Regions from separate parts of the Sporosarcina sp. P29 genome, predicted to be linked through region 1. Evidence: predicted binding sites of a transcription regulator. Region 1 holds the regulator's gene; the other holds the start of a gene.
What was found. The regulator CtsR, encoded in region 1, represses protease genes until heat stress. The targets are predictions, from matches to a motif close to ATGGTCAATAAAGGTCAAACA.
Positions count from the first base shown of each region.

Region 2: a site for CtsR is predicted at 2,430-2,450, ahead of clpP (ATP-dependent Clp endopeptidase proteolytic subunit ClpP). Genes of this name have one in related genera too.

Region 1 is NZ_PDYX01000005.1:152,081-156,586, forward strand. Features, by position in the region: gene CSV68_RS06795 (ATP-dependent Clp protease ATP-binding subunit) at 1-329, opposite strand, end outside; gene mcsB (protein-arginine kinase McsB) at 532-1,602, opposite strand; gene CSV68_RS06805 (UvrB/UvrC motif-containing protein) at 1,592-2,143, opposite strand; gene CSV68_RS06810 (CtsR family transcriptional regulator) at 2,155-2,625, opposite strand; gene bioB (biotin synthase BioB) at 2,988-3,989, opposite strand; gene CSV68_RS06820 (biotin transporter BioY) at 3,989-4,506, opposite strand, start outside.
Region 2 is NZ_PDYX01000021.1:18,086-22,591, forward strand. Features, by position in the region: gene CSV68_RS13995 (metal ABC transporter solute-binding protein, Zn/Mn family) at 1-196, shown strand, start outside; gene CSV68_RS14000 (ArsR/SmtB family transcription factor) at 332-646, shown strand; gene CSV68_RS14005 (arsenic transporter) at 637-1,929, shown strand; tRNA gene CSV68_RS14015 (tRNA-Arg) at 2,232-2,303, opposite strand; gene clpP (ATP-dependent Clp endopeptidase proteolytic subunit ClpP) at 2,535-3,131, shown strand; gene CSV68_RS14025 (HPr family phosphocarrier protein) at 3,546-3,803, opposite strand; gene whiA (DNA-binding protein WhiA) at 3,852-4,506, opposite strand, start outside.

The DNA.
Region 1 (4,506 bases):
AAAATATGCTCAGTGCCGATATAAGAATGTCCTAATTTACGAGACTCATCAACAGATAATTCGATAACGCGTTTTGCGCGAGGAGTATAATGAACGATCGGACCCACATCTTTAGAGCCTACACCTACTAGAATTTCTACTTCTCGTTCAATAGTATCTGCATTCACGCTAATCGCTTCAAGAGCTTTTGCCGCGATGCCGCCACCTTCACGAATCAACCCAAGTAAAATATGCTCAGTACCAATAGATTCATGTTTTAAACGAATAGCCTCTTCTTGAGCCAGTTGTAAAACTTTTTGTGCGCGTTGTGTAAATCGATTAAACATCATATTCATTCCCCTCTTCCTTCATCAGTGGACTATATTCTATGTTATGCAAAATAACGCATCAATGCTTTGTTTCCTATAACTATATATATTCATGTCAGTTCGCGATACAACCTAATTCGCATATTGACTTTGACTATCTTTGATTAATTATAAGTGCTATGAGGCTTTCTTGCAAAAACTTTGCTCATAACTGATCACTGTCCTATTCTTGTGCAGCAGATCTCTCTATACCTAGCCGATCCCGGAATAATTGTGCACGAAGTATATCTCGTTCATCAGATGTTAATTCCGCTTCCGCATATTGTTGGAGAAATCCTGGTTGCATGAAAATCATCAATTCATTCAAGACGGTCATATCAATATTTTCAATGATACCTAAATCAATACCCAAACGGACATCAGACAAACATTTTGCCGCTTCTGCTGACGGCAAGATCCGCGAATGAGTCAATGTACCAAGTGCCCTAAATAATCTATTCTCCAAGTGAACTTCCGACTTAGCCAATAATAATTCACGAGATTTCTTTTCATGCGCAATCAGGCGCTTAGAGATACTTTCCAGATCTTTCAAGATTTCCTCTTCTGATTTGCCAAGTGTGATTTGATTGGAAACTTGATAAATATTACCGAGTGCTTCACTGCCCTCTCCATAACTTCCACGTACAACCATCCCAAGCCTGGATATCGCAGGAATAATTCGCTCGATTTGCTTAGTGATGGTTAATGCAGGTAAATGCATCATGACAGACGCGCGCATTCCCGTACCTGTGTTGGATGGACAACTTGTTAAATAGCCGAATGTTTCATCGAAAGCATAGTTCAAATTCACTTCCAGCTCGCTATCTACTCGATCAGCATGTTCGTACGCCTGATCTATTTGAAAGCCTGGATAAATACATTGAATGCGAATATGATCTTCTTCATTCACCATAATACTAATTTTTTCGTCTTCCGACAGCAAAACCGATCCATGTTTTTCAGGATTGATCAACTGCGGACTGACTAAATGTTTCTCAACTAAAATTTGTCTTTCCAGTGGTGATAAATCTTCCATTGTCGTGCCTGTAAAGTGGTGATCTTGCATCGTCTCGACCGCTTGATTCAACGCTTCGCTTACGCGGTTTGCATCTTCCTGCGAAGCACTTATTGGAAATAGATGATCACGCAAATTACGAGCCAGCCTGATCCTTGTGGATAAGACGATATCAGCATGCTCACCTTCCGCTACCATCCAGCCTGTGAGTTCCTGTTTGATGAATTTTTCAAATGACATGTTGATCATCACCCCCATCGGACAGTTGCTCTTTCACTTGGTTCGCCTCATCACGTAAAGTGGCCGCTTCTTCAAAACGTTCATTTTCTACGGCTTCCCGCATTTTTGTACGGATATCTTCAAGCTTTTTCTTTAAAGCAAATCGTTCATTAAGTGAAACAGGGATTTTTCCACGGTGCTGAGTATGTCCATTATGCAATTTCGCAAACACTCGTGGTAGCTGCCCCCTAAATGTTTCGTAACATTCTGCACAGCCAAACTTTCCGATATCAAGGAAACGATGGAAGGTCAAATCGCAATTCGGACATTTTGGACCATCCGGCAATCTCTCATCGGCTTTTTGTTCTGAAAATAATTCTGATCCGCCCAACCAGTGTGCTAGAAATTGTTGAATGGATAACGGCTCCTGATCCGGACTAAAAGAAAATGTTTGTGAGTAAAACGCACATTTATCACATAAATGACGCTCTGTTACACCATTAGATGTTTCTTGTTTAAACACTACAGTAGCTGGTCGTTCCTTACAGTTTTCACAAAGCATGGAGATTCACCTCATTCTATCTCTTCATAAATTAATGTAACTAACATAGCGCGAAGAATACGCGAACGTAATGCATCCCGCTCAGGTAACATATAACGCAAAGTAGCACGGCCCACTGCGGCAAGCATCAGCTTAGCCTCACGTTCTGTAATGACTTCTTCTTCAATTAAACGGATAATGACATCTTCCGCCATTGTAGAGGATGCTTCACTTTCTAAAATCCCCAACGCTTGTTCAAGTAAGTCCTTTCGGGAGTTCGTACGCACCCTGTAAATCCGTATGTAGCCTCCGCCCCCCCGCTTAGACTCTACGGCGTAGCCTCTTTCGACGGTAAACCGGGTTTTGATCACGTAGTTGATCTGTGATGGTACGCATTGGAATTTCTCAGCAATCTCGTTTCTTTTGATTTCAATAGAAGCACTATCTTCCTCTTCTATAATCGACTTCAAATATCCTTCTATAATGTCAGAAATATTACGCATCTCGTCACCTCGTTTCGCTCGTTCATCTAGTTGACTTTGACTATCTTTGACTTGATTGTATCGCAGAAATTAGGCGGGATGCAATTCATTTGTTTATATGTATACCTTATTACGTTGAAAGGAAACCTGTTGCTAGGTTGTCACATTAGGCTATTGATTATTCAATGAATCACCTGACAAAAAAACTAGGTGAGTTGGTAAGTGCCGTTGATCGATGCTCTAGATGGATACTTTCCACTTACGATTACCTACTATACTCTTCTTACATAGAATACTGTCTGCATAATAAAAGACCGAAGAACAAATCCTTCTAGCGGATTGTCTTCAGTCATAGTGTATACAAACTCTTTCTTCTTTTCTCTTTATATAGTGATAGGTTCTTTGCGCAACGGTTCGAGGTCGACTTCGAAGCCCATATCTTCAAGCATTTTTTGATCTTGATCATTTTCTTGACCAGCTGTTGTGAGATAATCGCCGACGAAGATAGAGTTTGCGGCGTAGAGGCCTAGTGGTTGAAGACTTCTAAGATTAACTTCACGTCCACCGGAGATGCGGATTTCTTTGCTAGGGTTGATATAGCGGAATAGACACAGGACTTTCAAACAGTAGCGTGGGTCCAGTTCTGATGTTCCTTCTAACGGTGTTCCATCCACCGCGTGCAGGAAGTTTACAGGTATGGAATCTGCGTCCAATTCGCGTAAGCTACGCGCCATAGAGATGATGTCTTGCTTTGTTTCACGCATGCCGACAATGACGCCTGAACATGGAGATATGCCTGCTTCTTTAGCCAATCCTACAGTGTTAACACGATCATCGTATGTATGCGATGTCGTTATACTTTCGTGATGCTCTGCGGATGTGTTTAAGTTGTGGTTGTAGCGATCTACTCCCGCCTCTTTCAAACGAGTTGCTTGTCCAGGTTTCAAAATACCTAAGCAAGCACATACCGTCATTCCTTTGTGTTTTTCTTTAATCTGTTTAACAGAGTCAATAACTATGTCCAGTTCACTTTCACGCGGTCCCCGTCCGCTCGCTACGATGCAATAGGTACCAGCTTTATTAGCAGCAGCACGTTCTGCACCTTCTAGTATTTCTTCCGATTTCATCATCGCATACTTTTCGACAGGCGCTTTTGAAATGATGGATTGTGCGCAATAACCACAGTTCTCCGGACATAATCCTGATTTCGTATTGATAATCATATTCAACTTTACTTTATTTCCGAAGTAATGCGATCGAATCGAGTATGTTGCGTGCAATAGTAATAGTAAATCCTCGTCTGGGCTATTCAATATTGCGAGTGCTTCCTCGTCAGTTACTTCATGCCCTTCCAGCACTTGAGTAGCTAGTTTTTGGTAATTCATTATAGTGTACGCCTCACTTTCAAGTGTTTTGACATTCTAAACGCGAATATGCCTGACAGTACAGCTAGAATTAGATCTTTTGGCAGCGGAGGCATCATCCATAACCATGCAATTTTGTAGGTAAACACGTCGGGTGCAGCAGCCCACATCTTGTACGCAACATACATCCAGCTCGTACCTAGTATGTAGTTGATTGCCGTAGCAACTAGTGCCGCGGTTATAAAAGCAGGCAGAGTCTTATTTCGCTCGACAATTTTTCCAGCTACATAAGCGATTAAAATAAAGGTGAGAATAAAGCCAAACGTCGGACTTAAGATTTGACCGAAACCGCCTGAAAATTTAGCGAAGACGGGTGCACCTGCTAGTCCTATTAACATATAGACCGTCATAGACAACGCACCTAGACGGCTACCAAGTAATAGTCCTGATAAGATCGCGAAAAACGTTTGCAATGTAATGGGTACCCCACCAACTACTAAAAATGGCACGAAGGATGTAATATTTGCTCCAATCATCA
Region 2 (4,506 bases), on a different contig from region 1:
TCCTGTGTTATTTGTAGAATCCAACGTAGACACTCGCCCAATGGAAACTGTTTCTGCAGAGACTGGCGTTCCAATTGCTGAAAAGCCGATCTACTCTGACGAAATCGGTAACCCAGGTGACGAGATTGATACGTATGTAAAATATTTGAGCTACAATATGGATCTCATTCATGATGAGTTGAGCAAAGAACGATAAGTAACTCGGTCAACCAACTCGAGATAAAAAGGAAGCCACACTCCCCTTGTGGCTTCCTTTTTTGTTTGTATAAAAGTATTGAATATATAAGTCTTAGCTTATATGCTATAGATACTAAAAACAAAGGAGTATTTTATGAATCCTAAACAAATGGAACGTTTCTTGAAAACGATTGGTGATCAATCCCGATTGCAATTATTGAAGGCATTGGAGCAAAAGCCTTTATGCATTTGTGATTTGAATACTTTACTAGACGTATCACAACCTGCAATTAGCCAGCATATGCACAGACTAAAGAGTGATGAAATTGTGCTGAATGAACGACGTGGACGTTGGGTGTTTTGGTCATTAAATGATTCCCATCCCCACTACTTGTTACTACAAGAATTATTGAAGTTATTACCGGTTCCTACTATTACATGTAGTCAGGAGGAGAATCGATGCAAATAATACTAGCTGCTACTATATTTCTACTCACGTTGGTCCTGGTTATTTGGCAACCGCGTAACCTATCCATCGGCTGGTCCGCTATCGCTGGTGCGGTTCTCGCCTTACTTTTTGGTGTCGTCAGCTTTACTGATGTCATCGATGTAACGTCTATCGTATGGAATGCTACATTAACGTTTGTTGCACTGATCATCATTTCCTTAATCCTCGATGAAATCGGATTTTTCGAATGGTCTGCATTACATATGGCGCGTTTTGCCAAAGGAAGCGGCGTGCGGATGTTTTTACTAGTCATCCTGCTTGGTGCCGGTGTATCGGCTTTATTCGCAAATGATGGAGCCGCATTAATACTCACGCCCATAGTTCTCGCGATGGTGCGTGCGCTTAATTTCAAAGAGAAAATGATCTTACCCTTCGTCATGGCGTCGGGATTCATTGCGGACACTACTTCCCTGCCATTTGTCGTCAGCAATCTCGTGAATATCGTCTCTGCTGACTTCTTCGGCATCGGCTTCGCTGAATACGCGAGCCGTATGATCATTCCGAATTTCTTCAGTCTTGGCGCAAGTATTGTCGTGTTGTATTTGTACTTCCGCAAATCGATACCGAAACGTTTTGATGAGAAATTGCTACGTACACCTGCCAGTGCGATACGTGATGATAAACTATTCCGTATTTCCTGGATAGTACTCGGCGTATTATTGTTCGGCTACTTCATTAGCGAATCACTAGGTTTACCGGTCTCCTTCATCGCAGGTTCCATTGCGATCATATTCTTGCTGATCGCAAGGACAAGCGAAGCGGTGCAGACTAAAACGGTAATCAAAGGCGCACCCTGGGCTATTGTGTTCTTTTCTATCGGGATGTACGTAGTTGTCTATGGATTGCGCAATGCAGGATTGACGTCTGTACTGACAGGTTTGATCGAGTGGACATCGAGCCATGGCTTGTATGCTGCAACGATTAGCATGGGGTTCATTGCAGCGATCCTATCGTCGATTATGAATAATATGCCGACTGTCATGATCGACGCGCTCGCAATCCAAGATGCCGCGGTTCCGCCTGATGTGCGAGAAGCGCTAATCTATGCGAACGTCATCGGCTCAGATCTAGGACCGAAGATGACACCCATCGGCTCACTAGCGACGTTGCTTTGGTTACATGTGCTATCGTTAAAAGGCGTGCGTATTTCATGGGGCTATTATTTCAAGGTAGGTATCGTATTGACTGTGCCTACGCTTCTAATTACGTTGACGGGGTTATGGTGGTGGCTTTCGGTTTCTTGAAAGTAAGGAAGGCCAAGGATTGGCACTTCCCCTATTTAGATACTAGCGAACTCTCACAAACGTTTATGCTGATCTCCGGAGCATTACTTTGGTTCTCAATTTCTATCGATGATTTATCCATAGGAAAAAGTAAACAAAATGAATATAACGAATTAAAAAAGAACACACTCAATGAGATTACTTACATGTTCTCTCATTAAGTGTGTTCTATTTAAATGTTTCCAACAGCATAAAAAAACAACGATTGTCTGCACGATCCAATTGGACCATGGCAAACAACCGTTGTTTAGATAGAACCTTGATGCCCTCGGCGGGAGTCGAACCCACATTTTGAGCTTCGGAGGCTCACGTGCTATCCATTGCACCACGAGGACTAAACGTGTAGTATCAAACTTTAACTATAATTACTCCACTACAGAAAAAAGCTTTTCTTCTGTAAGAGACATCTTCCATTATATCGTAGAATATAATGAAAAGCAATGTGTATTTTTAAGGCAAATGATTTGACCTTTGTTGACCTTAATAGGTAAAATACAGTTATAGTTGAAATACGAAATGATTTCAACCGAACGAATATTATGAAGTAATTAAAGGAGGAAGTCTAATTGAATCTAATTCCTACAGTTATTGAACAAACAAACCGTGGTGAGCGAGCGTACGATATCTACTCTCGTCTATTGAAAGACCGTATTATCATGTTGGGGAGCGGTATTGACGACAACGTAGCAAACTCCATCGTGGCACAACTGCTATTCTTGGAAGCTGAAGATCCAGAGAAAGATATCTCCATTTATATCAACAGCCCAGGTGGAAGCATCACAGCAGGTATGGCAATCTATGATACAATGCAATACATCAAACCAGACATCCGCACAATCTGTGTAGGAATGGCAGCATCTATGGGTGCATTCTTGCTAACAGCTGGTACAGAAGGTAAACGTTACGCTCTGCCAAACGCAGAAGTAATGATTCACCAACCACTAGGTGGCGCACAAGGTCAGGCAACTGAAATCGAAATCGCTGCAAAACGCATCTTGCACCTACGTGAAAAACTAAACCAAATCCTATCCGATCGCACGGGTCAGCCAATCGACGTCATCGCAAAAGACACAGACCGCGATAACTTCATGACTGCCGAACGCGCTAAAGAATACGGTCTAATCGACCACGTTCTAGAACGCAGCGACATCGAAAAGAAATAAATACCACAGGTTGTCGCAGAAAGCCAAAAGGCCTTCCGCGACAACCTTTTTATTTTGTATTTTTATTTAGGTTTTGGTTTTGGTTTTATCTTTACCAATCAAATGGACTAGCTCTCTAACTCCAGAAAGAGACACTTTTTGGTCGGAGTGAGAGCCGTGGCGAAGTACGGCTTTTGCGAGTAAAAGCGAAGCGTTAGAAGCACATCTTTGCACTTAAGGCGGCGACTCCGGGAGGATCAGCGTGAGTTCGAGACCCTGGACTGAACGAAGTGAAGGAAGCGGCTCGGGCCACGCCCTCCGGAAAGCGTCCGCCTGGAACGCAGACCAACAACTTCTCCACGTCTCCCCTCCCTTATACCAAAAAACAAAAAAAGATGACGAAACCTCAAAAGGTCATCGCCACCCATATCCAACTCATTGCTCATCTTCCACTAAATCAGCCAAATTCTGAAGAGCTAACTCCTCATCGATCCCGTCCGTAATCAACGTGATCTCCGTACCCTTCGCAATCGCCAAACTCATAATCCCCATGATGCTCTTCGCATTCACCTGACGACTATCCTTCTTCAAATAAATATCAGCCGAATACTTATTGGCCTCCTGTACAAATAACGCTGCCTGCCTCGCTTGTAAACCGGGTTTAATCCCTACTGTAATTGTTTTTTCTACCATATTGTGTGCTCCTTTTCTTCCTCTTCTCATGAAGGATCTACTAGTAATTTAACGTAATCGATCTGCGATTTCTTCAATCTTACGCAAACGATGATTGACACCTGATTTACTGACCGGTGCACCCGTCACCAGCTCGCCTAACTCCTTTAGCGTCACATCTTGGTGCGTGACACGTAATTGAGCAATCTCTTGCAGACGTTCTGGTAATTGATCTAAACCAATCGTGCGTTCAATCAACTTAATATTTTCAACTTGTCTTTGTGCTGCACCGATCGTCTTATTCAGATTGGCCGTTTCACAATTGACTAGCCGATTTACACTGTTGCGCATATCACGCATGATCCGCACATCCTCAAATTTCATAAGAGATACATGCGCACCAATGATGCCAAGAAAATCGGATATTTTTTCTGCTTCTTTAAGATACGCAATAAATCCTTTTTTCCGTTCAATTGATTTCGCGTTCAAATGGAAATGGTTCATCAACTCAACAAGTGATTGACTATGTTCTTGATAGCTCGAGAAGACTTCCAAATGATAAGAAGACGTCTCCGGATTATTCACGGAACCTCCTGCCAGGAAAGCTCCCCGTAAGTATGCGCGTGCACAGCAATCTTTTTCAATTAACTGTGGATCGATCGTATTGATCATTTGGAAATCATGCGTCATGATCGATAATTCTTCCAATAAGTGCTTAGCCCCA